DNA from 4 places in the Paenibacillus sp. JCM 9796 genome. Region 2 is predicted to be linked to each of the others. Evidence: riboswitches for the same ligand, from Rfam matches in the RefSeq annotation. Region 2 holds a riboswitch; each other region holds the start of a gene.
What was found. Region 2 has a riboswitch for cyclic di-GMP ahead of folE (GTP cyclohydrolase I FolE). Riboswitches for the same ligand answer to the same signal wherever they lie in the genome.
Positions count from the first base shown of each region.

Region 1: it holds a riboswitch for cyclic di-GMP, as region 2 does, so the genes downstream of both, ACZ439_RS03185 (methyl-accepting chemotaxis protein) here and folE (GTP cyclohydrolase I FolE) in region 2, are expected to answer to the same signal.
Region 3: it holds a riboswitch for cyclic di-GMP, as region 2 does, so the genes downstream of both, ACZ439_RS10740 (EAL domain-containing protein) here and folE (GTP cyclohydrolase I FolE) in region 2, are expected to answer to the same signal.
Region 4: it holds a riboswitch for cyclic di-GMP, as region 2 does, so the genes downstream of both, ACZ439_RS09550 (response regulator) here and folE (GTP cyclohydrolase I FolE) in region 2, are expected to answer to the same signal.

Region 1 is NZ_AP043723.1:617,888-625,943, reverse strand. Features, by position in the region: gene ACZ439_RS03195 (DRTGG domain-containing protein) at 1-675, shown strand, start outside; gene yhfH (protein YhfH) at 879-1,061, shown strand; gene ACZ439_RS03185 (methyl-accepting chemotaxis protein) at 1,271-3,421, opposite strand; cyclic di-GMP riboswitch class I at 3,507-3,597, opposite strand; gene ACZ439_RS03180 (YrzA family protein) at 3,809-4,015, opposite strand; gene ACZ439_RS03175 (C40 family peptidase) at 4,366-4,875, opposite strand; gene ACZ439_RS03170 (DUF2569 family protein) at 5,082-5,564, shown strand; gene ACZ439_RS03165 (hypothetical protein) at 5,817-6,557, shown strand; gene ACZ439_RS03160 (DUF6509 family protein) at 6,680-6,976, shown strand; gene ACZ439_RS03155 (cold-shock protein) at 7,104-7,295, opposite strand; gene ACZ439_RS03150 (cytochrome-c oxidase) at 7,426-7,806, opposite strand; gene ACZ439_RS03145 (NTTRR-F1 domain) at 8,049-8,056, shown strand, end outside.
Region 2 is NZ_AP043723.1:5,216,199-5,224,254, forward strand. Features, by position in the region: gene ACZ439_RS25120 (carbon starvation CstA family protein) at 139-2,199, shown strand; gene ACZ439_RS25125 (CstA-like transporter-associated (seleno)protein) at 2,204-2,398, shown strand; cyclic di-GMP riboswitch class I at 2,635-2,719, shown strand; gene folE (GTP cyclohydrolase I FolE) at 2,798-3,382, shown strand; gene ACZ439_RS25135 (6-carboxytetrahydropterin synthase) at 3,399-4,214, shown strand; gene ACZ439_RS25140 (SDR family oxidoreductase) at 4,216-4,935, shown strand; gene ACZ439_RS25145 (ATP-binding protein) at 5,094-5,885, shown strand; gene ACZ439_RS25150 (alpha/beta hydrolase) at 5,902-6,948, shown strand; gene ACZ439_RS25155 (acyl carrier protein) at 6,950-7,192, shown strand; gene ACZ439_RS25160 (class I adenylate-forming enzyme family protein) at 7,189-8,056, shown strand, end outside.
Region 3 is NZ_AP043723.1:2,246,381-2,254,436, reverse strand. Features, by position in the region: gene ACZ439_RS10740 (EAL domain-containing protein) at 1-1,408, opposite strand, end outside; cyclic di-GMP riboswitch class I at 1,503-1,589, opposite strand; gene mreB (rod shape-determining protein) at 1,767-2,834, shown strand; gene ACZ439_RS10730 (LLM class flavin-dependent oxidoreductase) at 3,120-4,130, opposite strand; gene ACZ439_RS10725 (YqkE family protein) at 4,296-4,556, shown strand; gene ACZ439_RS10720 (DUF1284 domain-containing protein) at 4,638-5,057, shown strand; gene ACZ439_RS10715 (metallophosphoesterase) at 5,143-5,652, shown strand; gene ACZ439_RS10710 (hypothetical protein) at 5,705-6,007, opposite strand; gene ACZ439_RS10705 (hypothetical protein) at 6,333-6,581, shown strand; gene ACZ439_RS10700 (methionine ABC transporter ATP-binding protein) at 6,888-7,904, shown strand; gene ACZ439_RS10695 (methionine ABC transporter permease) at 7,897-8,056, shown strand, end outside.
Region 4 is NZ_AP043723.1:1,998,399-2,006,454, forward strand. Features, by position in the region: gene ACZ439_RS09515 (hypothetical protein) at 1-549, opposite strand, end outside; gene ACZ439_RS09520 (hypothetical protein) at 546-758, opposite strand; gene ACZ439_RS09525 (hypothetical protein) at 1,246-2,901, opposite strand; gene ACZ439_RS09530 (DUF6075 family protein) at 2,934-3,341, opposite strand; gene ACZ439_RS09535 (RNA polymerase sigma factor) at 3,460-3,879, opposite strand; gene ACZ439_RS09540 (helix-turn-helix domain-containing protein) at 4,468-4,797, opposite strand; gene ACZ439_RS09545 (hypothetical protein) at 5,031-5,588, opposite strand; gene ACZ439_RS09550 (response regulator) at 5,828-6,541, opposite strand; cyclic di-GMP riboswitch class I at 6,634-6,719, opposite strand; gene ACZ439_RS09555 (urease accessory protein UreH domain-containing protein) at 6,968-7,711, opposite strand; gene ACZ439_RS09560 (class I SAM-dependent methyltransferase) at 7,896-8,056, opposite strand, start outside.

The DNA of each region.
Region 1 (8,056 bases), 1.1 Mb from region 2:
GAGATGCAGGAGCTGGTCGTGGAAACGACCCATACCCGTTATCCGGTCGTGGATGAAGAGATGAGACCGGTGGGCATGGTGACGACGAAAGATATCCTGGGGGCCAAGCCTTCCGAAACGATCGGCAATTTAATGACGCTTCATCCGCTTGTCATCAGCGCGCGAACGTCCGTCGCTTCCGCCGGTCATACGATGGTGTGGGAAGGCATTGAGCTGCTGCCGGTTATTGATGCAGAGCGGCGCATGATCGGCGTCATCAGCCGTAAAGATGTCATGAAAGCGATGCAATACATGCAGAAGCAGCCGCAAAATGCGGAAACGTATGAGGTACAAATTTGGTCCGGATTTGAAGAATTGCGCGACAAGGACGGCAAGCTGTTCTTCAAGGGGACGGTAACCCCGCAGATGACGAATTTTGAGGGCCTGGTCTCGGAAGGCGTCTTGTCGACCGTCATCATCAGGGCCGCTTACCGAACGGTACAGGAGCAGAAGAAGGGGGATTTGATCATCGACAGCTCCTCCAGTTATTTTCTGGTGCCTTTGCAAATTGACGATGTGATCGAAATCATACCGACGATCGTTGAGCTAAGCCGCAGATTTTGCAAAATGGATCTGGAAATAAGAAGCAATGGGATTCGAGTGGCGAGAACGATGGTAACGGCGCGCATTTTGTAAGGCCGCCGTCCCTGGAGTTTCATCGACAAGGAAGCACTGGCCGATGCGCGAAGGCGCAATCGGCCGGTGCTTCTTTGGTTAAGACGCATACACCTTTCACGAATGTTATATAATAATGCATAAAAGTCTTGAACTGTTTCGAATACTGTTATATAATAAAACACATCAGATCAAAATATTATACGATAGTGGAGGGTTTTATGATGATGAAATCAACCCGGTTTCTAGAGACGCTCGAGCCCAAATGCTGTGAGAAGTGCGGACAATCGGTGGAGCAGCTTGCAGATTGTCACACGAACGTTTGCTTTCAATGCAATGAGTCGAACTTTTATCCGTTATCCCCGGTCAATACAAACAAACCGTTTCACACCGTTGTTTACGAATGAGGGAGGGTGCAGCCATCGCAGCCGTCCAAACAACAGAAGATCGCAACCCATGAAGCCAATACGGTTCGTGCGGGTGCGATCTTCTTTGTTGTTTTTGGGATCCCCCAAACGCAAACGAAATCGACAGCTTGGGTCATGCGGTATAGAAAAAGCCGGACTTTCCAAGAGATCGACTCTTGAAAAAGCCCGGCTAAAGCCATGATGGCGGTTTATACGACCGTATACCTTCGAATTACCTCCTGAAGCTCCTGCGCCGAAGCATGCAGCGCCTCGGCGGATGCATGAATTTCCTGCATGGTCGCAAGCTGCTCCTGCGACGATGAGGACACCTGCAGCGCATTGTCGGCGGATACGCGGGAAATGCTGACGATTTCGCCCATGGAGGCGGTCACCTGCTGCGTACCGGCCGACATTTGCTCCGCGGCCGCCGATACTTCTTGAATTTGATGGGCCACATGCTCGACCGCGCTCATGATCTGTTCGAACGCGTCACCGGTTTGCTTGATGACCTCTTGACCTCGTTTCGTTTCAAGTACGCCTTCGTTCATATGTATGGACGCATCCTTCGTTTGCCCTTGAATGTGTTGAATCAGCTCGCTAATTTGAGCGGCGGCCGTCTTCGTTTGTTCTGCCAGCTTCTTCACCTCGGAAGCGACCACCATAAACCCGGCCCCGTGTTCGCCGGCTCTAGCGGCTTCAATAGAGGCGTTTAGCGCCAGCAAATTCGTTTGGATGGCGACGTCCGTAATCAAGCTGCTGATGCTGCCGATTTCTTGCGATCGTGCGCCCAGCTCCTCAATGACCTTGGCGGAAGTGTCGACGTGCTTGTGAATATTTTCCATCTGCTTGACAGCCTTGCGGACAGCGTCGTTCCCTTTCTGCGCAAGCTGGGACGTTTGCGTTGCGGCTTCGGAGACACTGGAGGACGTCTCGGCGATCCGCTGTACGCCCTGAGCCATTTCTTCCATGGCTGTGGACGTTTCTTCCGCGCCCTTCAGCTGCGTATTCGCACCCCGGGCAACTTCCTGAATGGCATCCGTGATCCGATTGCTGGTCTCGGTCGACTGGGAAGCGCTTTGCGTCAGCGACTGGGCGGAGACCGCCACCCGTTCCGATACGGTAATGCTCGTCTGAATGGCGTTGCGGAACGCCTCGGTCATCTGATTGAACGAGTTGCCCACAATGGCAAGCTCGTCCCGGGTTTGAAGCTGTACCCGCGAGGTGAGATTGCCGTTCGTCACTTCCGTGGCCGTTTGCTCCAACGCGGAGACGGCTCGTTTGACTGACAAATAAAAGCTGATAAAAATGTAGAGCAAAGCGAGCGGGATGAGCAGACCCAACAAGACGAACAGCGTGTTCTTCTGATGCAAGCCAGTCAGCCTCGTCTGCAGCAGATGCTCGTAAGCCTTCAGCTCGGTGTCGTAATGAGTTTGAGTTTGCTTGATGAGATTGGACAGGTCATCGAATACCGCTTTGGGAGTCTGATCTACTTGTTTAGGTATGATGATCTGATTGTTTATCCAGCGATTCAGTTGGAGTACGAGCTGGTTATGCTCCTGCCAAGCATCGAGAAGTTCGAAGCTCAGCATCTCGTTCTCCGTTCGGAGCGATTCAAGGTTGCCTTTAACGGTATCCATCGACGTGCGGATTTGGTCCAGCAGCGATGTCAGGGTTCGTTCTTCCGTGGTGAAAATCGGCGTCTTTGACCCCGCGTAATGAACGGCCAGAGCACGTGCTCGTCCGACGCGATCCATCAGAGTGGGAAATTGGCGGACTGTCGAGTCCATTAAATAATAGCTGTCCAGCTGGGAATCGAGCACGAGATGCGACGCATTGCCGATTCGCGTGATGATCGCCCGGGTATCCGTCAAGATGGCACCGTATTGGTCCAATGCATCTTGACCCGTGAGGCTGACGCCCCTTCCTTTCAGTTCCGACCATTTCGATTGAAGAGCTTTCCATTGTTCCGTCGAATTCAAGCTCTCGCCTAACCGGCCATCCAATTCGTTCAGCCCGGCCACGATTTGATCCAGGGCTTCCTCATTGGCGGCTAATTGGGACTTCAAATCTTTATCGCCGTGAATGGAACCGACAATCAATGCGCGGTGAACATCGACCGCGATCAGAAAGTCGTTTAACCGGCTCACGTACTCCAGACCGACCTGCTTTTGCTCGGTGAGAGCGATTTCTTTGGCGGACGCGGACAATTGCAAATACAAGAAGATGCTGAGCGGTACGAGCACAAGCAGTCCGATTAATAAAAACTTACTGGCATATTTGAAGCGGTTCATAAGCCCGATGCCGGGGGTGAAAATAATGAGGAACTTCTGACTGCGCTGAGTTCGATTGCCCTTTACCATGCTAATGCCCTCCTGATTGTTGATTGAATACATAAAAAAGAGACCAGCCATCACCGGTCTCCGCGCCAGGTACCAGAGCCGAGCGTTCGGAAGCTGGCTGGCATACGAAACTCCCGTTTCGTGAAGCCCCTGTAGCTTTGCGGCCTGCACTTTCGTACAGTGTGCCTTTTCGTGTCTTATTTCCTAGATCCAGTCGTTTATATGAGCTTATCATACTATTATGTAATAGAATTGTAAAGATTTGTAGAAAGTTGTTCCATAATGTAGAATGGAAGGGTTTTTCGTCTTAATGCTATCGCACTAGAGTCGGAGAGCGGCGGCCGGCTTTCGCCTCCGGTGCAGGTCCGGATTTGCGCAGCCTGGCCGCTTGGGACGCATCCTGCCGCTTTATTTCGCCTTAAAATGAACGACGGCGCTGTACGACAACTTGCCCGCATTGGGATCAAATACGGTGTGGTGCTGAACGGCAAATACGTCCAACATGAGCGCTTTGTTGTTTTCAATTTGCTGGTCGATTTGACGCTCCAGCGATTTCAAGTCGTACGCTTGAAAAAACTCCACCTTGTTTTCGATTCTTTCCAAACGGAACTCCACGGTAAATCCTCCTCGATCTCGGGTAGTATGCTGCTCTTATGATCACATCTTAACAGTATGCCGGGACGGATGCACGTACTTTCCGTTATCGGCTCCTCCCTCCGCGAACGCCTATCCCATCGCCTGCATCCGGCGCAATCTGAAGCCGGTGCTGATCGGCTTGGCGGTCACGACGATTGTGGCGATGTATCTGATGTGAGCAGGGAAACCGCGTTCCGGCAGCGAATAGATGAAGGTATATACTTGGGGATGAGGCTATGAATATAAAAAAAGAGCAGAGCTCTTCGTGAGCTCTGCATGTTTGCAGTCAAGCTATGAGATAATAAAATAATGGCCTAGAGGTATTCCCCTTATTTAATCACGCGACGTGCTGTTACGTAAGTCTTGTCCCAAATGCTGCCTTTAAAATTGGAAATGGTAACTCCCACGCCGACTTTATACGTATGAAGTATTTTTCCGTCGCCCATATAAATGCTGACGTGATTAATAACCCCGTCTCTGTTCGTATCCGAGAAGATTAAATCGCCCGGCTTCAACTTGCTTTTTGGAACATAGGTGCCAGCTTTAGCCTGGTCCCTGGACGAACGGGGAATGTTGATGCCGTTTCGTTTAAATACATATTGCGTGAACGAGGAGCAGTCAAAGGCTTTGGTATTTCCGGCTTTAGCTCCGAATTGATAACGTGTCCCGAGATATTGTTTACCCGTTGAGATCACTTTGTCCGCTACGGAAGCATTGCTTGCGACGGCCGCTTGAGCCGACTGAGGCGCCAAGAACATGCTGCCCGAAAAAAACAGGGAGAGGCTAAGGCTGACTCCCACCAAGGTTTTACCGAGACGGTTTTTCTTCGTGTTGTTCATCTCTTATTTCCTCCCTTTAGGTTGTTGTTTGGATACGGCTTGTCCGCAAGAACAACGATACCATATCTTAAACTTCCATGAATTACCGGCGGTCGGAGCGAAGCCCTTCGCGCCTGGGATGAGCCGCTACTATTAGAATTTCATTAGAAAAGTTTAATGAAAAATTTCTTGACATCGAAAAATCTCAATAGCAGGGGGAGCTAAGCATGGTTTCAAGCCAAAATGACTTGCAGGAAGGGAGTCCGGGGAATTTGGCCCAAACGCAGCTAACGGATACGAATCAAGTCTTTGCCGGCATTAGAGGATGGCTGAGCCTGCCGGCTGTAGGCCTTGTTTATTCGTTGGCGGCAACGCTTGTCAGTTTGTTTATGAGTGACTCGAATGCTGCGGTCAGCAAGCCGCTTTATTACTTTTCCTATACGTTAAGCCTGCTGTCGATTCCTGTATATCTGATCCTCATTGCGAAATGGTGGAAGAGAAGCCGGACGCTCCCAAACTTAATGAAGGCTTATTATCTCGTAAATATAGGGGCTAGCTTGATGATCGCTATGTATTTGTACGCCGTTCAAAAGGAAAGCATCGATGAGATGAAGCTGGCAGCGAATACGGGCTTGACGGTAATCGTATCGTGGATCTGGATGATGTATTTTCATATATCCAAACGGGTAAAAGCTACTTTTACCGAGTAACGGTTTGATGAACGGAATTCAAGCCGTTAGAATCGTTTTCCCGCAAATGGGGTATACTCGTCGTAAACGTTGCAGCCGCGGCCGCCTCGGGCATTCGCTGGGGCGGAGCCGGATGCGCACTTTGCACCTTTGTGGGGGCCTTCTGCTGGAGCGCCTGATTTAACAAAATGTTTACATAGTTCACGTATGCGGTTAACATCCGTCTTCTATCCTATACCTATAGACTGAAGTACTCTCAGGAGGCGGATCTCATTGAAACGTTGGCTTAAGAAATACGCTGCTCACCTCATGCTGCTGATCCTTCTGAGCTTGACCGCTATCCCGTTTGAAGCGTTCGCGGGAAGCATCGGGCCTGCCGCGGCATTCCGGAACGAAGTCTTGCGTACGTCTACCGGGGAAGCGCCGCTCGTATCCGTAATGGAAGCTAAAGACCTCCCCGGTCAGCTCGTCACCGTACAAGGGGTCGTCGTGAAGAATCAGGTGCGAATCCGCGGCGGGAAGCGGTCGGTCCATATTCAAGACGAAACCGGAGGCATTCACATCTATGATTATCGCGGTCCCGATGCGAAGGCGGGGAATCGGATTCAGGTGACGGGCGTGGTTGGCGACCGCCAAGGCCTTCTGGAGATTCGTCCGACAGCCGCCCCGATTCAGGTGCTGCAAAAGAATAAGTCCGTACCTGCACCGAGCTCTCTGCAAATGGCCGATTTGAATCATGCCGGACGAGCGGAAGCGTTGAAAGGACAGCTGGTAAAGCTGCCCGGACAAATGAAGGAGCTTCCTGCCGGGCCCACGGATGGCGTTTACCGCATTCCGGTCGCGGATGAAGCAGGGAACGTCATTACGCTGGTTGCGATGGAGGGTCTGCTTGATCTTCATGAGATTCGAGTTGGGGGCACCTATGAAATTACAGGCATTTTGAGTCAATACGAAACGTACGAAATCATTCCGCAGAGCCCTGCAGATCTGGTTGCGATAAATCCGAACAAATAGAACGACCTATTCAATGCCGGCTGCTGCTTCAAGCCGGCCTTATTTGTTTTTCTCAAGGAAGCTTCCTATAATGAAAGAATCACACGTTTACTAACTTTAGAAACAGAAGGCGGAATGAAGCAATGTTAACGGTTACCGGATATGAAGTGGAATTGGTCAAGGACCCTTATGGAATATTAGCGGGCAAGCGGTACGAGTTCGTCCTGGATATCGAGGTGCCCGAGGATGACGAATTGTACTCCGAACAGGGCCTGTATATTCGGGTCATTTATAAAGTCGAAGAAGACAGCAGCGGAATTGTCAAATACGAAATTTTCGAGCGAACGACAGAACGTTATCTGGAGTTTGAGATGGAAGACGATGAGATTGCGCTCGTGGATGCGTTTTGTAAAGAGCATTTGGCGCAAGCGGCGGAGTAGGATAAGGGAATGCCGACAGGCTCTCCCGAATCCCAAACCCGTTCGACCGTTTACAAGGCCTCTTCTTCGTTCGGATACCCCTGCATGCAAAAAGACTGCCTCTCGGGCAGTCTTTTTGCATAGGAAATTACGCTTCTATCGACTTATTGATCAGAACAGGGAGTTGTCTCGTGCCTTGTACCATATCCGAATTGCAAAATGGACAGACGGGACTTTTTTCAAACGTGAAGTTTTGTCTCATCCAACCGGTGCAGCTCTCTTCGCCGCACAGCCAGATGGATGTTTCCTCAATGGGGACCGGATCCGGTTTCCTGTACAATTGACGGCCTCCTCCTTGGCATCATGTTAGCCAGCGCATTTCTTACATGATATGCAGCTTATGGAGTGTTAGACCGAAAACTTGTCCGCGAGGAGCCAGGTGCCCATTAAGCTTACGAAGTGCTTATCCTTTACGGGGCAGGGGTTGGACGGACCTGTTGAAACAAGTTGATCGTGAACAGGATAACGCCGATGACGACCAACAGTGAACTCACGATCGTGATGGGCAGGAATGCCATATTTTCGATCGTAATTTGCAAAGCGATGCTGATCTGCATGATCGGGAGGCCGATATTGTGGAGCCAGAAGTGTGTTTTGGCTAATTTGGTTTGCCCCGCACCCGGATAGAAATGATAGATAAGACCGAATAAAGCCATCGAGACCCAGCCGAGCAAGTTAAAGTGAGCGTGAACCGAGGTCAGCCTGAAATCGTGAATGATGCCCATCACCATACCGAGCAGGACCCCCACCGTAAAATAAATCGCTGCCAGCTTCAAGTAACGTTGTGCCACTAAAATCCCTCCATTTTCCATAGTCGTACTTTTCTCAGTATATGAGCCTTTCGTCATTTCAAGAAGTTACACGTGCCATATGCATCGCCCATTCATTGCTCGGTACATGCCCTTTTTTCGAGGTTAGAAGACGTCACTGTTCCGTATAGTTGTCCTCCGGCTTCATCTATGCGACATACTTTATATGAAGCGGGTTCAAGTTAATCTACTTGTATCGGCTAAAAATATGGAGGTGAGCAAAGTTGACGCT
Region 2 (8,056 bases):
AAGACTCCAGACGATTTATACTATTTGCAAGCGCTCTCAAAATAAACCGGTTGGAGGAATGCAAGACGTACAGCCAGCTTGGGCCTGGTTCGTACGGACTGTGTTCGCGCGACAATAACGCTTACGAGGAGTGGGATCATGAAAAACAAATGGGTTTCGTACGGGGTTTGGGGGCTGATCGCGGCGTTAGGCGCGCTAGGGTTCGCGATGCTCGCGCTTGCGAACGGCGAGAAAATTTCGGCGGCCTGGCTCATCATAGCCGCAATCTGCACTTATGCTTTTGGTTACCGTTTCTATAGCCGGTTCATTGCCAGGAAGATCTACGAATTAAACGACAACCGGGCAACGCCGGCCCATGTGCATAACGATTCCAAGGACTACGTCCCGACGAATAAATACGTGCTCTTCGGCCATCACTTTGCGGCGATCGCCGGAGCCGGTCCGCTGGTCGGTCCGATTTTGGCCGCACAAATGGGGTATTTGCCGAGCATTCTGTGGATTATTATCGGAGCTGTACTTGCGGGCTGCGTGCAGGACTTCGTCACGCTTGTCGGATCCATGCGGCGGGACGGGAAGTCGCTCGGTCAGATGGCGAAAGACGAAGTCGGCCGATTCGGCGGCACGTTAGCTTCTATTGCAACGCTGGCGATCCTCATTATCATCGTCGCCGTACTTGGACTCGTCGTCGTGAAAGCGTTGGCGGAGTCTCCATGGGGAATGTTTACGATCGCCATGACGATGCCGATCGCCATCTTCATGGGCTTCTACATGCGATTTATTCGACCGGGGAAAGTCATTGAGGGCTCCATTATCGGTTTTGTTCTATTGATGATCGTATTATGGGCAGGACAATTTGTTGCCGCCAATCCGGTGCTGGCGAAGATGTTCACCTTCACCGCGCCGCAGATCGCCCTGATGATGGTCGTATATGGCCTGATCGCTTCGATTTTGCCGGTGTGGGTACTGCTTGCACCCCGAGATTATTTAAGCTCTTTCTTGAAAATCGGCGTCATCATTTTACTGGCGGGCGGTATTTTGGTGACATTGCCGGAGCTGCAAATGCCGGCTGTGACCAAGTTTATCGATGGGACCGGTCCCGTATTCTCCGGCAATTTATTCCCGTTCTTGTTCATTACCATAGCATGCGGCGCCGTTTCCGGCTTTCATTCCCTGATTTCTTCCGGGACGACACCAAAGCTGATCGAAAGAGAAAGTCATGCGCCCTTCATCGGATATGCCGGTATGGCCGCGGAATCCTTCGTCGCCGTCATGGCCTTGATCGCCGCGTGCGCCTTGGAGCCCGGCATTTACTTCGCTATGAACTCGTCGCCGGCCGTTATTGGAACCGATCCCGCTGCCGTCGCCGCCAAAATTTCATCCTGGGGCTTCACGCTGACACCGGAACAAATTACGAACACAGCCAAAGAAATCGGTGAAAACACCATTCTCTCCAGAACGGGCGGGGCGCCGACGCTTGCCGTCGGCATGGCGGAAATCTTTTCAACGTTCCTGGCCGGGGCCAAGGCATTCTGGTACCATTTCGCGATTTTGTTCGAAGCGGTCTTTATTTTAACGGCTGTGGATGCGGGCACACGGGTAGGACGCTTTATGCTTCAGGATTTGATCGGCAACTTCTACAAGCCGTTTGCTCAAACGAAAGTGTTCAAGTATAATTTCCTGGCTTCGTTTATTGTTTGCTTGGCCTGGGGCTACTTCTTGTATCAAGGAGCCATCGATCCGTTCGGCGGCATCAATTCGTTGTGGGCGCTGTTCGGGATTGCGAACCAAATGTTGGCTGCCATCGCTCTCGCCGTCGCGGCGACGATTATGATCAAAATGGGCAAGGCCCGCTACGCTTGGGTAGGAATCGTGCCGTTCGTGTTCCTCGCGGTAACGACATTAACGGCCGGCTTCCAAAAAACGTTCTCCTCTCAGGCAAGCATCGGCTTTTTGGCGGCTGCGAAGAAATACCAGGACGGGATCGATCAGGGGCAAGTCATCGCGCCTGCCAAAAATATGGACGTCATGCATCAGATTGTGACGAACAACTATATCGATGCAGGCCTCACGATCTTCTTCGAGATTGTGGTGATCCTGATGATTATTGAATCTTTACGCGTCTGGTACAAAATTTTGATCCAAAAACAAAAACCGGTATTAAAAGAAGCGCCGTTTGTCAAATCTACTTTTGGAGCCTGATGCCATGAGAACGATAACGAGCTTTGCCAGCAAGGCCAAAGCGACAATCAAGGTCATTTTCAGTATTCCGGACTATGAGAAATACTTGAAGCATCAGCAAGAGCGCCATCCGCATGAAACCCCTTTGACGGAGAAGGAGTTCTATATGCTGTCGCTTCACGAGCGTTATGAAAGCGGTAAGATCAATCGCTGCTGCTAACAAGGAGAGACGGAGTAAGGCGGGTGCATGCAGCCCGTCTTGCCCCGTCTCTTCGTTTATGCAACCTGTGCGGCTTCATCCGCCTTTGGCATCAAATGTCGAAAAAATGCGCGATAATATCACGTATTTTTCGACTTTATTCTCATATAGCGTCGAAAAATGTCGTTATATCAAAGATTTCAATAAAGAAATCATTGCTTATCTAGGTATAATAGACTATACTTGGCTTATATTCTTAACGATAATGGCAAACTCATCGAAAGGTGGGGACGCAAAGCTTCGGGTCTAAGGCGGTAACGCTATGACGGCTGGGCCGCCGAATTAGGGACGGATCTGTATATACGAATCCAGTTCTATTCGGACTGGATTTTTTGTTGTTTCTAAGGAGGGAAATACTAGATGACCATACGATCAAATACCAATTTGGCAAGTAAAGATGTTCTTGAAGACAGCATTCGAACGATTCTCGAGCAAATAGGGGAAAATCCGGACCGGGAAGGTCTGCTGGATACACCGAAACGAGTCGCGAAAATGTACCGGGAAGTGTTCTCAGGTGTGGGGGTGAATCCGGAATCGGCGCTGACGACAACGTTCGAAGAGGAGTACGACGGGATCATCACCGTAAAGGATATGACTTATTACACTTTCTGCGAGCATCATCTGATCCCGTTCTATGGAAAGGCGCACATCGGATATATTCCGGATGGGAGAATCGTCGGCTTAAGCAAATTTGCCAGATTGGTAGAGCTGGTCTCGCAGCGTCCGCAGGTGCAAGAGCGAATGACGCAGCAAGTTGCGAGTGCCGTATTGAATGTGCTGAAGCCGAAGGGTGTCATTGTAACCGTGGAGGGAACTCACTTATGCATGTGCGCGCGGGGCGTGAAAAAACCGGGAACGTCTACGGTGACAACGGTGAAGAAGGGGATATTTGCCGACAACGTCTCGCTATGTGAAGAGTTTGACCGTTCCATATCCAGAGCCTAGGAAGGGGGAAACGGCGATGCTTTATTTATCGAGAAGAATCGATTTTTCGGCAACTCACGTTTATCGGGTTCCCCAGTGGAGCGAAGAGGAAAACCTCCGGGTCTTCGGGCGCTGCAGCAACTCCAGCGGCCATGGGCATGATTACAAGCTGGAAGTGATGGTCAAGGGACGATTGAATGAAAAATCCGGGATTGTTGTCAATACAACGGATATTAAACAAATCGTGAGTTCATTTGTGGAAGAGGAGCTCGACGGGAAGTTTTTGGACCGTGAACATTCCTATTTTCAGCATCGCATACCGACTACGGAAAATGTAGTTGAGTACATCTGGAATTCGCTGGAACAGCGGTTTCAAGATTGCGAATTGCACCGGATTCAATTACATGAAAACCACTATTTAAGTTCGGTAAAGGAGGCGGGATGCTTGATACGACTTACACGCAAATATCACTTTTGCGCTGCGCACCGATTACATAGCGTGCATTTGTCGCCGGAGGAAAATAAGAAATTGTTCGGCAAATGCAACAATCCGCATGGGCACGGACATAATTATTACCTTGATGTCACCGTCGAAGGCGAGCCGGATCCGGTAACGGGCATGATCATGAATTTGGCGGATTTGGATGCCATTGTGGAAAGAGAAGTGCTGGATAAGCTGGATCATAAGCATCTGAACCTGGATACGGCTGAATTTAAAGAGTTGAATCCGACATCCGAGGTCGTAGCGCTCGTGATCTACAACATGCTGCGACCGCATCTTCCCAAGCTCCGAAAAGTCGGACTGTGGGAAACGGAAAAAAATTATTTCGAGTATTGCGGACCGGGTGAATGAGATGATTGACTTTCTGCAGCTCCAAGGAAAAACCGTTGCAATTACCGGGGCGTCCCGCGGGATCGGCAAAGAAACGGCATTATTGCTCAGTCAATTGGGAGCGAATCTTGTGCTGGGAGCAAGACATGAAGCCGAATTAAAGCAGGCAGCCTCTCAGATGAATGCGAATACGCTAGCCGTCCCTTTGGACGTAACGAATGAAGATAGCGTTAGCCGATTTGCCGAAGAGGCGATATCGCGGTTCGGCACCATTGATGCACTCATCAACAGTGCGGGCACAGGGGTGTTCGAATCGGTGTTGACGATGTCCAGTGACGATTTCGATCGAATGATCGCCGTTAATTTGAAAGGTACGTTCCTCGCCTGCCAATATTTCGGAAGGCATATGGTTGAAAACCGTGCCGGTAAAATGATTAACGTCGTATCTGTCGCCGGCACGACGGCACTGCCCGGCTGCGGCGGTTACTCCGCTTCGAAATTCGGGGTACTGGGATTAACGAGAGTATTGCAAGCGGAATTGAGGAATAAAGGCATACAGGTAACGGCCGTATTGCCCGGCGCGGTAGCGACTCCATTCTGGGACCGGATGGAACTGAAGCCGGATGCATCCGACATGATTCCCGTTCAATCGTTAGCCAAGCATTTGGTGTATCTCTTATGTCAACCAGAAGGTTCGGTCGTTGATGAAATGACGGTTATGCCTCCGCTCGGGATTTTGTAAAGGGGGAAGTGTCGATTGTGAAATCCATATTTCCTAAATTTTTTGGGAATTTTCATGCAGGAGCTCTAAATGCGCGGGCCCCTCTACCTTCCCCCTTATCAGGCGATAATATCCATGATCATCAACGGCGCGCCTTGATTGGATGGATTGCCAATCGTATGAGTCAACATCTGAATAGGGGTAAAGGGGAATCGGGATTTCTGATCTACCTGTCCTTCACTGCAGCGGAGAACGAACCTCAACCTAAGAACGATGAGGGCCGGTATTTATTATCACTGGCTGCTCGTTTGGTGGAAATGGTGGAGAAGCAGGAGGATGTTTATCTGAAAATAAAGGAAATGCATCTTTCGGATCGGCATCATCGCTGCTTCTTGAAGACTTATGAAGAAATTAAACAAGATCTAACCCAATATATCCCTTCCGCTCCTACAATCGAGCCGGTCGGCCATCCCGAAGAGGATGAAGTATGGCAGGTGTACCGCGACGTGATGTATGCCATCACGCAGCGAAAGTTTCTGCTGATCCGCAAACATGAGGTGGAGCCATACAAGGCAGGCAAGCTATTGTGCACAGCCCCGGTTATCGAACGATCGGACATTCCGAAAGCCAGGGAGCTCGCCAAACAAAGTCTGATCGGTATTGGGATCCCGCAGACCGCGATCATGAGCCATCTCCTTGTTATTTCTGAGGCGATTACGAATATTCTCAAGCATGCTCGCGAAGGAAAGATGACCATGTTTATAACCGACGCTGCCATCCATCTCCTCGTGGAAGATCAAGGGCCGGGCTTTCCGTTAAAGCATCTTCCGAATGCTGCGCTCATGGCGGGTTATTCGACAAAAAAATCACTCGGCCAAGGATTCACGCTCATGATGAAAATGACGGAACGGGTGCTGCTTTCCACGATTCCCGGTGAAGGGTCCTCCCTGATCCTCATATTTAATCGTTAAGGGAGAGTACGAAGCTATGATACCGGATGACCCGACTGTAAAGGGCACCATTCAAAAAACATTGATGACCTGCCTTCTTTTTGAAGGCTTTTGGGACCGCTGGATTGCCCATGGCATTCGAAGAGAAGACGTCGCTGGCTTTCAGCGACGGTTAACAAGCGCCGAAGCTTGGAACGGGATTTTGCAGAAATGCGCGGAGGATTTTGCGAAGCAAGCGATCTTCCTTCAGGCTCAGCAGGACAGGAAGGAAGCGGAGGAACATTTCCGCATGGCCGGCTTGTACTATAACCTGCTGCAGTGGTTGTACCCCACAGGGGATGAGAAGCGAAAGTGGTTTGCACGCTGCAAGGAGCTCTTTCAACGGGCGGATAGGCTTTCCGAGGATCAGATCCTGGAGGCCGTCATCGACGTCGACGGAAACGATTGCTTCGGCAGAATCCGTGTGCCTGAACGGAAGAAGGGCATCATGGTCATCGTCAATCCCATTGATTCCTCCAAAGAAGAACTGTTCACCTACGAGACGGATTTCGCAAAGCTGGGTTTCGTTACGATCAGCTTTGACGGGCCAGGGCAGGGGGAAACTTATGTACGCACGTCATTCAAGGCCACCCGTCTTCATTGGGAAAAGTTTATGAATCAAGTCATTGACTACGCATCGAACCAATACCCGGGGCTGCCTCTCGCTTTATTCGGAACCAGCTCAGGCGGCGCTTGGGCCATCGAAGGAAGCGCTCATCCGAAAGTGAGCAAAGCGATCTCGGTAAGTCCTGCTTGTGCAAGTGGTGTGAGGATGCCGGATTATTTCATGGAGCGTATGGCTTATATCCTCGATGATTCCGCACAAAGCCTGCTTCCGAAGCTGGATAACTTCGATAATTTCAGCCCGATTCTCCTGTTTCATGGAAATAAGGACGTGATGGTCAAGGATACAGATATTTACGAGCTGTACCAGAAGCTTCCGGCGGGAAAACAACTTATCGAATATGAAAATGAAGGCCACTGCTGCAACTTTAAATTACGCGAGATTAGGAAGATTTCGGCCGAGTGGTCTTTAGGAGGTTAACATGATGGACTTCAAGCAATTTTGCCAGCTGCTCTCCGAGCTGACGCACGTTCCGCACGAGAAGATCAACGAAAGCTCATCCTTTCGCGATGATCTGGGAATCGACTCTCTCCAGATGGTCAATGTATACATTCAATTATCGCAAAGATTTGCAATCGGCTTGGAGCAATGGATCGGTTCGGCAGATATTACGACTGTCGGCGGCGTATACCACGCAATGACAAAAGGAGGCATACAATCATGACATTAGCTCAGAAGGTTTTTCACTATCCGGATGCGGACAAGGTCGTATTAACGACATTCTCCGGCCATTATACGAGCCGGGATATCCAGGTCGAGATGGACCGGTATATCTCGTTATTGCGTCCGCTGGAATTAAAGGGTAAAAAAGTAGGACTGCTGGTCCCGGCTATCCCTTCTTATGCAGCTCTTGTCCTTGCCATCAATGAACTGGGCGGTACGATTATCCCGTTAAGCTGGCAATTTCGCAAGGAGGATTTGTCCGCCGTTCTTCAATTTCTTGATCCTCATGTCGTATTTTCCATCAACACGCACAATGGCTTTCCTTTTGCAGAGGTCATGGAGGCTTGGGCGATTGGATCCGGGAAGGAAACTTTGCTGTATACGTCGGACGACTGCAAGGAATGGAAATCTAAAGCTATAGCGGGTGCAGAGAGAGCGCTTGAGCAAGACAAAATCGACTTTATATGCTGCTCCTCGGGAAGCACAGGGACGCCCAAAGGGATGGTTGTCGGCATTCATGCGTTTGATTTCTCGTTTCAATTGCTGAAGGATTTTAACGAATTGAAACCGACGGATGTCGTGTTTTTGAACGCGCCTCCCAACTCGGTGTTTGGCATTGCTTCCTTACTGACCGGTATTCGCTCGGGCGTGCGCATCGTATTTCCGGATAACTTCGAACTGCCCCGTATGATTACACTGATGCAGGAGACGGCCTGCAACAAGGTTGTGAGTACGCCGTCCATTTTTAAAGCGATTTATACATTCGGCCAATCCTTGAACCCGGACGTATTTAAGAAGATCGAGTTCGTCGGCTTGACCGGCGAAATGATGACGGAAGATTACGTGAAGCAATTTGAACTGATGC
Region 3 (8,056 bases), 2.7 Mb from region 2:
TCAGTCCGCAAATCAACAGGATCGTAAGTGTTTTGATATAGGACTTGTACAATCCGTTCTGATAAGGCGCAAACGACGATTCCACGATGACGGTCCAGTCCCCAAGGCCTGATAACGGCGTGATCTTGATGTATGACGAGTTTCCCCACCGTTTCATCGGATTTTTGATATTTTTGGGGAGCCAATAGTAGAAGCCGTCCTTCAAGTCGTGAATCTCGCCGTCTTTTTTCCAGTCATATTCCTGCATAACGGCATTCGCGGAACGGGTGCTGGCGATCACGTGCCGGTTGCGGTCCACGATGGTAACATGGATGTTCGTATATGTTGTGAGTGCTTGAATTCTTTGGCTAATATAACCGAGATCCAGGGCCCCGCCGGCAATGCCCTGGAACTGCCGGCCGCTCATGATCGGAGCGCTGATATTTACGACGGGTTCGGACACGCCGCCTCTTCCAGCGAAAACATCGGAAATGACAAGCTGTAAGCTTTCTTTGTTTTGCATAAAGTACAGCCTGTCCGAGAAGTTCAAACCGAGCGTAGGTTGGCCGTTCATATTATGTAAGGGATAGAAGGTTACGGTTGTTCCTGCAGCATTGGTGATGAACATATTATGAAAATCAGGAAAAATTTGTTTAAAATGAGCAGTAAGCCTCTGCAGAGCCTCTGCATCGTTCAGATCAGTTTCAGCCGCGAGATTGGAAAATTGCTCGACAGCCGACACATGAACGTTTCTCCAGTTGCTGATATCGTTCTCAATGATTTCCGATTGGCGTTCCGCCGCTTCCTGAATCGCCGCATCGGTTTTCTTAATCTCCTCTCGGCTCACCATGATCATGACAAGCAGCAGGGGAAAGACGATTAAGGCGACAAAAATGTTAAAAAGAATATCGTACAAAGAACGGGACGTTTTTTTGGAGGTTCGACCGGTCCCCATGGGAGCCCTCAAATAAGTGAGGATAAGGCTTGCAATCAAAGCATTTAAAATACTGTTGACAGCATCCTTAAGCATAACTGTCAACGTAGCCGTAGCGTCCATCTGCAATCCATAATGATAGGATAACCAGATCATCGGCATGCCCAGCAGGATCCAGAACAACGCGACCAGGAAGACGAAGTTGCTGATCTTCTGCCGGTAGAAGAGGCCGACGAATATCGTCTCTGCAATAAAGACCAGCATAGCATACGGATGATTCCATAAAATTAAGGTAGCGCTGCTTGCGAGAATAGACCCGATCAATCCCCATTTAAATCCATAGAGCTTCATGATGAGCCATACAAAGATGCTGCCGAATATAAAGTCGACTCCATAAAATAGAGACAGGTTCATGATGTTTCCCAAACAAGCTAAGACCAGCAACAGGACCAGGTAAAAGAATGAAACGACAGGTGAAGAAGTTCTTGTAAACAAAATAGCTGCTCCCATCCACGATAGTTTTGATCCATACCTTGTGAATGACAAACCGCCCACTAAGCAAAAAACACTACCGAAAGGTAGTGTCTTAAATTGCAACCCAGCCATCATCGCAGAAACTGCGGAAGACCTGTGGCTTTGCGTCCCCGCCTTTCGAACGAGTTTGCCGTAGGTATTTAGTTCTATATCATTTAAAAATAAACGATCTGTCGTATTTTGTCAAAAATATTTGAAGATTTTCACGATTTTTGCTAGTTCCCCCTCAAATTTGCAAGTGAAGCAGAATACTATAGAAGATCCGGCTGATCCACCTCCAAATCGCGCATCGGGTTTCCAATAAAGGAGGAGAAGTTTCATGTTTAAACGATTTGACAAGTTATACGGTATTGACTTAGGAACGTCAAACACGGTGATCTTCGAGCAGGGTAAAGGCATCGTGCTGAGCGAACCGTCTGTAGTCGCCTTTCATCAAAGCACCGGCGAATTGCTGGCCGTAGGCGCGGAGGCGCAAGCGATGATCGGACGAGCTCCCGCTCATGTCGACATCACCTATCCCTTGAGGAATGGCGTCATCGCCAATTTCGATCTGACCAGCAGCATGCTTCAGCATTTTATCAAAAAAATACAAGGCCGCTCGTCTTTGCTGCGAAGCTCTCAAGTATATATTTCCGTGCCTTGCGGCATTACCAATGTGCAAAAGCGGGCCGTTGAAGAAACGATCGTCCATAAGGGAGCCAAACGGGCGATTGCGGTCGAGGAACCGCTGGCTGCTGCGCTCGGGGCAGGACTTCCGATTGACGAGCCGATCGGTCATTTGGTGCTCGATATTGGCGGAGGCAGCTGTCAAGTGGCCATCTTGTCGCTCGGGGGCATTGTGGCCAGCCATACGGTGAACCGGGCGGGGATGTCTCTTGACCTAGATATTATGGATTATGTGAAACGGCAGTACAACCTGGAGATCGGGGAACGAACGGCCGAAGAAATCAAGAAACAAATCGGAACGGCCCGTGCTTCCTCCGAAGAACGTACTCTCGGCATTAAGGGGCGGGATGTGATTAACGGATTGCCCCGTTCGATCCAGTTGAGCTCCCGGGAAATATACACGGTGGTGGATGATTTCCTGCAGCTGCTGGTCGAAGCTATTCGCGCGACGTTGGAGCGGTGCCCGCCCGAGCTTGCCGGGGATGTGGTGGAGCAGGGGATTCTGCTGTGCGGAGGCGGCGCTCTGCTGGAAGGAATTGATGAACGGATCCGCGAGGAGACCGGGGTTCCCGTACATATTGCCGAGCATCCGCTTGAATGTACCGCTCTCGGCACCGGCATGATGCTCGGCGCGCACAACAGCAAGCGCGTACCGGCGTGGCGGGAGGCCAAACCGGAATCGGCGGTGCAGCAGGATGCGGGCCAGCAAGCCGAAATGTAAGGAAGCTGTGAACAGTCCATGGGGCGGCTGCCGGTCGGCGGCAACACGATCGTCCGCATCCATGACAAGGAAATGACCTGCGTTATTCACAGGCTTATACACATTACTAACAGGCTATCTCATCTTCCTGTGCATAGGTTTTAGTACATTCATTAACATATCCACAACCGAGGTTATACACAGGTTAAAAGAGAGTCGGTTATCCCGGGCGGAAGTCGCCGGGACCGGATAGATCGAGCAAGCGACCGTTCCCGGTCTGTATCGGGGAGCGGTCGCTTGTTCGGTTCATGGCGTCTGCGGAAGCCCGAAGGCGTCGGCCAGCAGACGGTAGGAGTGTACGCGTGCGCCGAAGTTGTGAATCGGGGAGACGATCATCAGTTCATCGGTGCCGTACCGCTCGGCAAAATCGAGCAGTTGGGCCTTGACGCGGTCGGGCGTGCCTACGAAGCGGCGCTCACGGGCCCCGCGAATGCGCAGCAGGTCGTATTCCGTATACGGATAGTCCATAGCCGTCTGTACGGAAGGGAAGGCATGCTGGTCGAGGCCGCTGCCCAAGCGAAGGAAGAACAGATCCGAGCTTGTCGCCAACCGGTTCGCTTCGTCCTCCGTATCGGCGCATACGACCAGGACCGCAGCAAGGGCTCGCGGACGATCGTTCAAGCCCGACGGTTGAAAGTGCTCCCGGTAATACCGGATCGCCGCTTCCCCGCCGGGCGCGCCGAAGAACTGCGCGAATCCGTAGGCAGTCCCCTGTTGGGCCGCGATTTTGGCGCTCTCATCGCTTGAACCGAGCAGCCACAAGTCGGGAGCGGTTGCGATCGAAGGCGCCGCCTGCAATTTGGCGTACGGATGATCGGGAGGCAGCGATTCGTATAAGAACCCCGTTAAATCGGCGACTTGCTGGGGATAGCGGTCCGTGTCTACATATTTATGCTCCTGCAGCGCTCGCGTCGCCAGCGGCATGCCTCCCGGTGCGCGGCCGAGTCCGAGATCGATGCGGTTCGGATGAAGCGCCTCAAGCAGCTTGAAGTTTTCCGCCACTTTATAAGAGCTGTAATGAGGCAGCATCACGCCGCCCGAGCCCACACGGATGCGCGAGGTCGCCGCGGCCAGGTGAGCGATCAGCACCTCCGGACTGGAGAAGGCCAGCATCCTGCTGCCGTGATGCTCGGATACCCAGTATCGGGCATAGCCGAGCCGGTCCGCTTCTTGCGCCAGCCGCGTCGTTTCCTTCAACGCATCCGCGGCGGTTTGTCCTTCGCCGACTTGGCATTGATCCAAAATTCCGAGTTTCATGGTTCGCACCTCCGATTCATGTTCTAAATCTAAGAGTAATGAATTCACTATATTTTAGCAAGCGATGTATTTTTAATAAGTAAATGCGAACCATTGCCGGGGGACCGCGCAGTAGTGCGACCCGGTGAAACCTGCTATAATGTGGATGAAACCGAGGTGATGGATATGGTCAAGAAAAAACGGCCGACATCCGCCGCTCAGCCGGCTACTTCCGATAAACCGGCCACGTTGAAGGATCTTCTGAATCCGGATATCGTGAACAAGCTGAAGGCGCAGGCGGACGATATGAAAGCGGAAGCGGCTAAACGCGAGGAAGCCGCCAAGCAAAAAGCGGCGGAAGCCCGCAAGGCCGAAGAGAAGCGTCTCGAGAACGACTTTGATCATTTGCTGAACAACAGCGGTCTCGACTGGCGCCAATATAAGTAAGAGAAGATCAGGCTGCCCGCGGGGCAGCCTGTTGTTTCATGACACTACGGACCGCAAGTAAGGGGAAGGATGGGACACCGGATGATTCGACTTCGAGGGCATCATTTATTATGTTTGCTAGGCTACCGGGGGATGGGCTACTCGCCCGACTTTTGCACCAACATGACGGCGATCTATGAGCGGCTTCGTGAACAGCCGCAGACGCGGGTCGTGCTGGTGGAGGGGCCGGACGACATCTGCGCCGCATATCCGAAGGACAAGCCCCCGCACTGCGAAGAAACGAGCGTAGCGCATCGCGATTCGCGCGTGCTGGAGAAGCTCGGGCTGCGGGTCGGCCGCGAGATGAGCTGGGCCGACGTATGCGGCGCGGTCGATGAGACGATGGAGGCAGGCGACATCGGGCGGATCTGCGTCGGCTGCCCTTGGGAGCCGTACGGGGTATGCGAGGACGGCGTGCAGCGAATCAAGCGGGGCGAGGAGCTGCCTCCGGTAGGGGCGTAACCGGTGCCGGGCTGCGATGCGATTCCGGATCGAATGAGGGAACCGATAGTTAGAGGCAGTATTAAGGATCGACAGGGGGGATACGATGGCGAACGTATTTATGATCTCCGATCATCACTTCGGCCACAAGCACATTATCGATTTCGAATCGAGGCCGTTTACCGGTAGCGAAGAGATGACGCGAGTCATGACGGAGAAGTGGAACGCTGTGGTGGGGAAGGACGATCAGGTGTTTCATCTGGGCGATTTCTCGTTCTTAAATATGGAGAAAACGAAGCAGATCGTGTCCGCTCTTAACGGGTACAAAGTGCTGATTCTCGGCAACCACGACCGGGGCCGCGGCCGCCGCTGGTGGCTCGACGCCGGGTTCGATGAAGTGAGCGAGTATCCGATCGTGTACGGCGGATTTTTCTTCCTGTCCCACGAGCCGATGTACATGAACAAGCATATGCCCTACGTGAACATTCACGGTCACATCCACGGGCAAAAGTACGAGGGGACACAGTACGTCAACGTTAGCGTCGAGCATTGGGACTATACACCGGTTCCTTTCGACACGATTAAGGCCAGGGTTGTGCCGAGCGAAGAACAGTGAGCCGGAGCTGCCTTTCTTGCCGCCTGCTCCCCGCCGCGGCCCCGTGTCTGGTTTATAACAGCTTAAAGCGTTCCAAATGATCCCATAACCGCTCCCGGCGCAATATTTCCTTCTGTTTCGGTCCGATCAGATCGTAGTGCGGATAGGGCGGGCGGTTATGGATATACGCGGGATTCAGGCCGTTGCCGCGGCACCATGCCTCGAGCCGTTCGAGATCCGCACTACCTACCTTGGTCACCGACGTAATGCCCGGAAACCGCGGGTCCAGCCAATAATGCGTCAAATAAGCGATTTCCCCGCGCGTCACCGCTTCCTTCCACGCCGTCAATTCTTCTCGTTTAATTCCGAATGCCATGCGCCGCTATCTCATCCTTTGCACAGTGGTAAGTTACTGTTCATTATATCAAGACTATCGTCGGGTTGCGATCTTCGCCCAGGACGTCATGGGGAATGATGGAATAGAGAAACAGAGGGGCAGGGCAACAAAACAACAGAGCACAGAGAACGAGCAGGTGGGCAAGACAGAAAGAGACCCGCGAGCGCAAGGCTTGCGGGTCTTAAAAGTTTATATATCAAAAGGGGGTCGAGTTCTATTATAGGCGGGGAAGCTTAAAGACAGATGAAAATTAGATTTCATTTATGTAACAAATCATTTACACATTTTACTAAAAGCCGTTTCCGTGGACGGACTGCGTTTGCCCGCCCGGCTGCGTCCGGTCCCCGTAGGCGGGGCTCCAACGCCCCTGCCTCTGTATCTCGGGATAGTACGGCACTTGCTGCACGACGATCCGGCGTATGCGGAGGCGGCGAAGGATTTTGCCGAGCGGGTGAAGGATGTGAGCCACGTGCTGGAAGGCATGACGGAGCGGATGAAGGCGGAGCACGTCGTGGACTTCCTGTATGAACGGTTAACTGCGGAACAGCGGTAAAGCGGTCTATTGACAGGGGAAAATGCGCGGTGCTATTATATCACTATTCCTATTAAATTAGTATGAATTAAGTCATCCGTACAGCGGAGACATTCTCGTACCCGGGAATGTCTTTTCTGTTGTTGGAAAATCCAGGCTATTGACAGGTGGCTGATTTGCTAGTATCATATCAAAGATTTAATGGCCCAAGGGCCATATGGCATGGGGGATACCCTTCGCGTATAAATTCTATGAGATCGGCGCACCATTTAGCCAAACCCTTAGGAATTATACGCCAGTGCTTTAACATATGAGGTGCGACAAGACATGATCCAACTGAGCAACGTATCGAAAACCTACCAGGTCGGCGACCGTTCCATTGCGGCGCTGCGGAATATCGATCTCACGGTCAATAAAGGCGAAATCTTCGGGATTATCGGGCACTCCGGCGCCGGAAAGAGCACGCTGATTCGCACGATTAACGTGCTGGAGCAGCCGACAGGCGGACAAGTATTCGTCGACGGGGTAGAGATGACGGCGTTGAACGGCCGGCGGCTGCAGCAGGAGCGCAGCTCGATCGGGATGATCTTTCAGCATTTCAATCTGCTTTCTTCCGCTACCGTTGCGGATAACATCGCGTTCCCGTTAAGGCTCGCGAAGCAGCAGCCGGGCGCGGTGGAGCGCCGTGTGCGCGAGCTGCTGCAGCTGGTCGGGCTGGAAGAGCATGGCGCGAAATACCCGGCGCAGCTGTCCGGCGGGCAGAAGCAGCGGGTCGGCATCGCCCGTGCGCTCGCGACGAGTCCGAAGGTGCTGCTGTGCGATGAGGCGACGTCCGCCTTGGACCCGCAGACGACGAATTCGATTCTGGCGCTGCTGCTCGATATTAACCGCAAGCTGCATATTACGATCGTGCTCATCACGCACGAGATGCACGTGATCCGCTCCATCTGCGACCGGGTGGCGGTGATCGACGGCGGTAAAATCGTAGAGCTCGGGCCCGTGACCGATGTGTTCCTGAAGCCGCAGCATCCGACGACGCGCGAGTTCGTGGAGCAGCTGTCGGACAGCTCGGAGCCGCTGCAGGCCGCCTCTTCGCCGGCGCACGAGCGGACGATCGTGCGGATCACGTATTTGGGCGAACAGACGTATGCGCCGATTCTGTATGAAACGATGCGGGAGGCCAGCGTGCCGCTCGTTATTCTGCAGGGGACGATTTCCCGGATCAAGGACACGCCATACGGACAGATGGTGGTCGAAATTCAAGGCGGCCGGGCGGACGCGGAGGAGACGGTAGCCCTGCTGCGCAGCCGCGGTCTCGATGTGGAGGTGATCCGCTATGGATAAGCTGATGGAGCTCGATTGGACGGAGATCGGCCGTGCCACGCTCGATACGCTGACCATGCTCGGGCTGTCTACCGTTTTCACGGTGCTGATCGGGCTGCCGCTGGGCATCCTGCTCTTTCTGACCTCGCGCGGCCAGATGCTTCAGCACGGGA
Region 4 (8,056 bases), 2.4 Mb from region 2:
GTCGGGACTAGTAGTATGGTAAATTGCAAAGTTAAGTTGCATATCCGTCAATGTTGTTCGAATGATTTTAGATATTTCCACTTTAAAGTCTTCTGCTTGCTTAATGACTATTACAAAATCATCATCTATATAATCATAATTATTTGGTTCGGATTCTTTCTTCAGAAGCACTTCTTTACGTTTAGTCTCTGCATGTGTAACAATTCTTGAATCCCTGTACTGAGGAATTACAAAATGCCATTCTTTTATTTTGGGCACACCCAATTCCTTTAATCTTTTGGCATATTTGGGCGATATCAATTTGTTTATATCTGCTGTCATTTTATCTCTTAGATGATCGTGCAATTCATCATCAGAATACTCACGTTCAGGGCAATAACATTGATAAACCCTTCCATGACGTGTAAATCCCTCAATACCAGCATCACCTCCATGAACTGCTGGAATTTCGGTGAAGTGCTCATCTTGGTATTTCATCCTGTAACAAGAGGTAATTAGACTTTCCCAAGAATCACCGTTTAAAGGTCCTTCAATAAAATTTAAGATCATTTAACTGTACCACCTAATAACTTAATAGAGATAGAACTACTTTTATCTGCTTCTTGGCGCAAAACTTTTATATCAACCATAAATGTAGCGAGTGAGCAAGCGTAACGAATTTCTGCCAATTGAAAAATAGAAAATACTTTCACAACGATTACCTCTTTATCGAAAAAAAATAATCGTTCATTTACTCGAGGTAGGGTACCAGTACTCATAATATTAATCCTCCACATAGAACTGACAATGGCTGTCGTGCCAAAATACCGCCCGTTACCAGTCATATAAAGCAAGCTCGATCCGTAAAGAATTAACTGGAGAACAGTATAAAATAATTCCGACCTGTTTTGATAAAACAAATCGTCATGCATATAATTACATATGTTCATGAAGACCCACCTTTCGCTACTCCCGAAAGTTACCTATTTGACAAAAGGGGACTTTATTCCTTCTTTTTCGCAATAAACGCGCTTTCCACAGCCAAAGTTTATTGAAGCCAACACTTGATAACCGCCCGTGAACCAATTTTGTCCAGCAAGAAGATATATGCTTTATGGGGCACGCTAACGCGAATAAGGCTCAGAACTTGAGCCTTATCTTTTCGGAGGATCAATTTGCGTTCGTAGAATGCGATCTGCCAAACAGGACTTGTTTATCCAAATCGAACAATTCCTCTTAGGGCAGATGATGTTTAATCGTTTCAGGTTATTCCGGCGTAAATCCAATATCCTGTTCTTTACCTAAGATCGCTAACATGAAAGGTCGGAACTCTACGGATAGCATTTCATTTATTATGTCTTTCTGTTCACTTGTAAAGCGGTATATGTCGGCCTGTTGCTCCGCAGTCCTGCTGGCAATCGTAATATGCAAAATGTACTCGTAGTTGGTAATCGTTTCTTCGCTGGTGCTCCCGTCTTCATGTTCTACCGTCATTGTTTCCTTATGTTCTATCGTTTCAACGTGAGTTTCTATTGGATTCATATCCCAAAAAACGGATTGGATTATACCGATTCTTGTTGCATCGAGCGTAGCCACATCCATTCCATTTTCAGCATCCATGACGGTCTTCACGGCGAAGACGGCTATAATATCCATCCAATTATCCATTCGAGTATTGTCCGCGCTGCCAGGATAATGAATTTCCACCCGGTCTACAGGGTCGGCTGATTGCTGTACTTCTTCCAGTCTGGCGGCAAATTCATCGTCCATTTGTTCAACAATTTGGGAAAGCGGCTTTACATCGGCGTCCGTATTTTCGCCGGATACAAAGATGCCAAAGGGAGAGGAAATGACTGCGGCTACCGCCATTACAATGCACAACAAGATGATAACGGAACTACTGATCCCCAAAAGCGCCGTCAATCCCTTGACGAGCAGGGCGGTTGCTTTTGCAACCATTCTAATGATCCGAAGATTAAATCTCGCGGCGGCTTGTGCCCTTTGAACAGATCGGCGGGCAGTCATCACCATTTGTACTGTCCGCCGTGCCGTTTTGAACGCATTCATTTTCCCTTCGGCTTGCGAATCCGGATGATTATTAGTCTGACCCAGTCGTTGCCCGGTTTTAATAAATAGGGGTAATACCTTGAATTTTCGTTCTTTACGTTTGATCGTTGAACCTGCTTGTTTTGATATAGCGGAGGGGATACGGGATAACGCTTGTCTGAAATGTCGTGGCTTCAATCTTTCCGGCGTTAGCGTTTTAGGGTGATTGCTTCGTACATTTGCTGAATGAGATGCCGCGGCGGTGATGATTATTTCATTTTTTACGACGGACTTTGGATGTCTAACGTCCATTCTTAGCATCTGGTCAGGAAAGCTGTTTTTTTGAGAACGATGCAAAAGCCGGGCATTGACCCGGCTTCGTACAAAGCGTTGTTTTCCCGGTAGTTGATCAGAAGGCAAAAGGTATTTTCCATCGAACGGCTCACGGGGTTGCATCCTACGGGTAAATCGCAGTGTACTCATGTTAGAAGCATCGGCATTCGGGGAAAGTCGGGAATCGTTAACGGGATTTTTTCTCGCCTTCATAACCCCGTCTGTCGTTTTCTTATACTTTTTTACGGGTAACCCACTCGATTGTGGATTAGCAGCATCTTCAACTGGAGTTGCCCTCTTTTTTTGAATCAACCGAATCAGTCTGCTGTTGGTCTTCATGCGAATGCCCATTTGAGCCATTGTTTTAATTGACGATGCGGTGCGGTGTTGCGCAAATTCAACAGGAGATGGGGAAGTCGACTCATCGTTGTCTGTATGATTCTTGACTCGGACACCCGTTTTCCTTACTCGTTCCATTAAATTTTTGAACCTATCCAGCCGTTTTATGTTTTTTACAACAACCCTCGTTTTAATTTCTTTCATCTTCTTATGCACCCCCGACAATCGGTATCTGTTCAGCGGGTTTGTTCAGATAGCCGTTTGAAAATCTTTTCCTGACTTCGGAAATATTCCGGATAACGAAGATGAATTGCCTCGAAAAAGAAAGGGGCGTAGCTGCAATCGAATAATTCGTTGGGAGTGGAGAAGCGTTCCCCACCTGGTTCGGTCCACCCGTTCCATAGATTAAAGGCGAGCCGACATATTCGAATGGAACTGCCGGTTTGCCATGGGGCCGAAAGGCCCTTGGGATTAATGCCGCCGTTAGAAAAATCAAACAAATCACGTACATGACTCCTAGTTTCCCGGGAAATGCCCAATGTGTAAAAAAGCGCACGATGATAGCCGTCGTTGCATTTCCTTTCAGCCAGCATTTGATGATAGAACCTCTCGTGTTCTTCATCCCGAAATCGAATAGGATGCATCGATACTTGCCCCTCTCACCGAGAATGATGAGCGGCTGGATGCAACCAGCCGCTGTCTGAAAAGATCCTCTATATAACATTTCATTCTGACGGGAAAACCGGACCCAATGACGAAAAATCACATGTTTTTGAGTAGACGCTCCATTATCTTTAAGCCTTGTTTAATAGATTTACGAACGGCCCGTTCATCGACATGCTCAGCTCTGGCAATAGCGACTTTGCTCATGCCTAGAAAAAAGTGTGCATAAATTCGTCTGGCCGATTTCTCCGGCAACTGGCACAACGCTTCGTAAAGCTGTTGCCGGGAGAGCTTGCGTTCATAGTACTCCTCCGGCGAAATCGAAAGAAAAAGAACGTCCTTCTCAATTCCATCGTTTCGATCCAGCGAGTAATACGCCCGGTGACGATACGTGCGCAGTTTGTATGCGCTTTCAATTAATTCAAACCGATGCAGCTCCTGAGCCACCTCGTCATCCACTTCAACCCATACATCCGTTTTCCAAAAAGGATATATGTCTTTCAAATTGATCTTTTTCATACTCGTCCCTCCGTTTTGGTTTGTTTGATCAATCAAAACAGAGGGGGGAGAGCGACAGCCGACGCTTCCTGACAAGCGGGAAGGACAACAAAAAAGACCTTGCCGCAGAGCGTGCCAACGCTTGATTGCGACCAGGTCTGATCGTAAGACTTGATAAACTTGATTCCACGCATGCCGATGAATCATTCGCCGCTTGTTATTATGTGTCGTCGGGATACATCAACATCAACTCCCTTTCTCACCTGGCAACACCGTGCGAGAAATTGTGCGGGCCTTTGATGGTTGGCGTTGCCCTATGTTTAGTTCAACTCCTTTACATTCGGAATATAGTCGACGACTGCTGTATCAGTAACAAAATAAAAAAAGCGCCGTATTTCTTCCCACTGGGATAGCAGGGAAAGAAACGGCGCTTGATGAAAGGGACAACCAGTCTTCATGATGCTTGTGGTTGCACAACCTGTCCACACTAACATCATAACACGGATCATGTGCATAACGCGTGCAGACTTTGTGCAAAAAGAGAGCAAATCCAGTGCTGCGTTCGGTGCATGTTCGATGCAGTTCCGGCGCTTCCTTTCGAGCAGTTACTTACTTTTGTCTCCACTTCAACAAATGCTCGATGTGTTGAATCAGAAAATCTAAATCTTCTTCGGAACAATGCTGTAGCATTTGGCCAATCTGGGACAACGGCTCTGGAAGTTCGCGATTCTCAAAAACAAATAACTGAGACAAATCCATGCGCAAACCAACAGCCAGTTTATAAATATTATCCAATGAAACGTTCTTTAGCCCGCGTTCAATTTGTCCGATATAATTAGGATGGAGGTCTGCCCGCTCTGCAAGCTGCTCTTGCGTCCATCCGTATTGTTCCCGCAATGTGCGAATGCGCTGACCTAACGAATCCCGAATTGAGTTCACATTTCCACCACCTTATTCTTTCAGCTTATAAGGCAGAGTAAGTCAAATGAACATTCGATAGATTCGCTATTCTCAGTATCCAATGTATGTGTTATAATCTCCTCAATACTCATTGAATCAATTGGCGAGACATTAATCGTATTTACTGGGATTGGACGTAACGAATAAAAACGTATTAAAATGAAAAATGGACGCAAAAAAAGAAGATGCGCATATGCATCTTCTGAAACCGGTCAATCATTTTGGGACGAATCCAAATCCAACAAAACCGCCCGATCTTTGATTTTCATATAGATTTTGTGCAATGTTCGCTTTCGAAGGTAGAAGTACGCGCGGCGGGAAAGTGCTAGGCGGCTCATGGCGTCTGAAAGCGCCAGTTGATCCATATATCGTAACCGAATGAACAAGCTTTCTTCCGGGGTGAGAGCCGAGAAAGCATAGTCGATCAAACCGATTCTGGATAGCAGCAACGGGATTTCATGTTCGGTGATTTCGATACGTCGTATAACCGTCCGTAAAACCGTTTCCTGTTTTCTGCCGCTGCTGTGAGCCGCAACCATTTGTAGCGTACGCGTTAATTCAGGGATGTAGGACAGTTCTGACTGCATGTACTTCAGTCTCGCCTTCCAGTCCTTGTAAGACTTCAGCCATAATTCTACTTTCTCATAGGGGACGGGGTGCTGGGTCAGCGTCATCACAATTCCCTCCTTGCTGTGCATGCTGCCTGAAATTGTTCCGCCAGCCTGCCTGTTAATCGTCATGATTATAGGTTGTTCACGCTCCGTTTTCATTATCATCGTCCCTTCTCTAGTAAAGTGGAGGAAGCAGTAAGGATGCCATTTTTCGCAACTTAAGTCAATTTTTGATTCTCACCTCCTACAAACTTGGTAATAAAATTCCTCTGTAGATACCTGCATTTGTCCACATTTTACCAATAATACATTCGAAAGAGGAGGGTGATTTTTCCCTCATACCAACAGATCATTGGTTGTCAAACCATCGCGAAACGGCTCGAATCGGAAACGAATCGCTAACAGGTGATGCGATCTAGTTGATCGTACAAGCGCCTACGTTTCGCTTTTTCCGCTGCTTCGCGAATGGAAGATACGTCGAATTTGCGAATGATATTGCGAACATGCGTCTTCATTGTGTTAGACGTGATTCCGAGCAATTCTCTAACTACCGGTTGTGTATAGCCCCAACCGATCAACTGCAAGATTTCTTTTTCAGTAGGAGTCAGCATTCGATGCAATTCCCTTCGCTTAACAAGTCCAATTTCATTACGGATGATGGATGCAACATCGGCGTGAAGGGAGGATTGCCCTTGATACGCTTCCCTGACGGCACTTGCGACATCCACATAATTGATCTTGGTAATATAATTGATCGCTCCGGCCAGCATTGCATCCACAATGATCTCGGGCTGGTAGAGTGAAGTCAAGATAATGATTGGCAGTGATTTGATCTTCAACACTTCGGCAATTGTATCCAATCCATCCTGTTGCGACGAATGTAACACCGGGTCATGAATCATTACGTCTAAATCCAATTGCATACTGGCTCGAATAGCCGATTCTTTGTTTGTTGCAATATGAGATATACTCATATCCGGCTCAGCATCGATCAACGCCGTCAACCGTTGTTGCCATACGGGGTCGCTGTCCACCAGCAATACTTGTATCCTGCTTTCTTGCCAGCGCATGACTTCTTCAACTTTTGCAGCATAGCGTACACGCTCCTCCATATATCATCACCTCGTATTCATTCTAGAATCACGACAAAAAGACACGTACCCTCAAACGGCCGTGTCTAGTTTTTCGTAGATGTGAGATTTGTGAGGGTAACCCGGCGATCATTGCAATAGTGCAGAAGACCCGTGGCTTTGCGTCCCAGCCTTTCGATCTGGTTTGCCATTTTTCCTATTATTTCTTCCAAATCATAGCCTTATAATACCATAATTTTTATTTTTCTGGCACCGCCCTAAGTCCCACGTGTTTAAATGTGTTGATATTTGTCGATTCTATATCATTTCATATCGAATGATACAGGATAAACTATAGAAGCGTCACAAATTGTAAGTTCGCGAAAAATTTCTTGATCACACAATAGGTCTAATCAACTACTCGTGGCTCTCACTCTGCATTATTTTTCCGTTGGCACCTCCCATGATTTACATTAGAGTCCAATATGTCAAGGTATCGCTTATGCCCAGCACTATAAATAACACACCCGCAAGTTTTTGTATCCACAACCCCCACCTTTTGGCACGCTTAACAATGACTCGATCTAACCCGAAACCTACAGCAAACCCGGCAATTAGTAAAAACGGCATTGCGGTACCGATTGCAAAAACAGATGGCAACACTACGCCATATGTTGATTGCAATGCCAAAGGCATAAGCGAACCGAAGAACAAAACAAACATTGTTGGACAAAATCCTAGCGAAAATGCAATCCCCATTAGAAAGGCTCCGCTCCTTCCTCCGGTTCGATCGGCCAATTTTTCAAAAAATCCTGCCACTCGAGCCCCAAGTTGAAAAGGAAGCCGAATCCAGCCAAGCAAAAACAATCCGATTAAAATCAATAACGGCCCAAGCAGCTTTCTTGCAAAAGAATATAAAGGGATCATGTCAGTGGATATCTTTTGACCGAAAAACCAAAACAAAGCACCGAAAATACTGAATACAATCATCTTCCCTAATAAATACATGAACGTTTCGGGCCACGACAACCTTGCTTGCGCTTGACGCTGCCCAAAGTAAGTAATAGCCGCAACGTTCGCTGACATTTGACAAGGAGCAACCGAACCAACAAAACCGAGAAACAGCGCCGCAAGAAAGGCGATATCAGTGTTCGCCGCGTTAACGAATGGTTCGCTAAGGAAGGCGCTAATTTTACTAAAAAAGGAGTACATTAACTATTCACCCCCCAAAATCCGTTAAATAGATTTGGCAGTTATGCTTTCATCACACATCGAACCTTGACAAGCATCTATTATAAACTACATAACGTAGTGTTTCGCGGATACATAAAAGCAGTCTATTTTATTTCCAGAATAACTGCCGCTTTATCGTTCACCGCAGTCTCACATTTCCAATTTATTTTATTCTTGCTTCAATTACTAGGAACAGTTCCCTACACATCGACGTCGTTTGCACCACTCTGAAACCTGCTTGTTCAACGGTTTCAAGTGTATTGCGGTTTAAATGACAACCAACACATAATCGTTTCCAAACGGGCGTTAACCAGTCTTGTATTT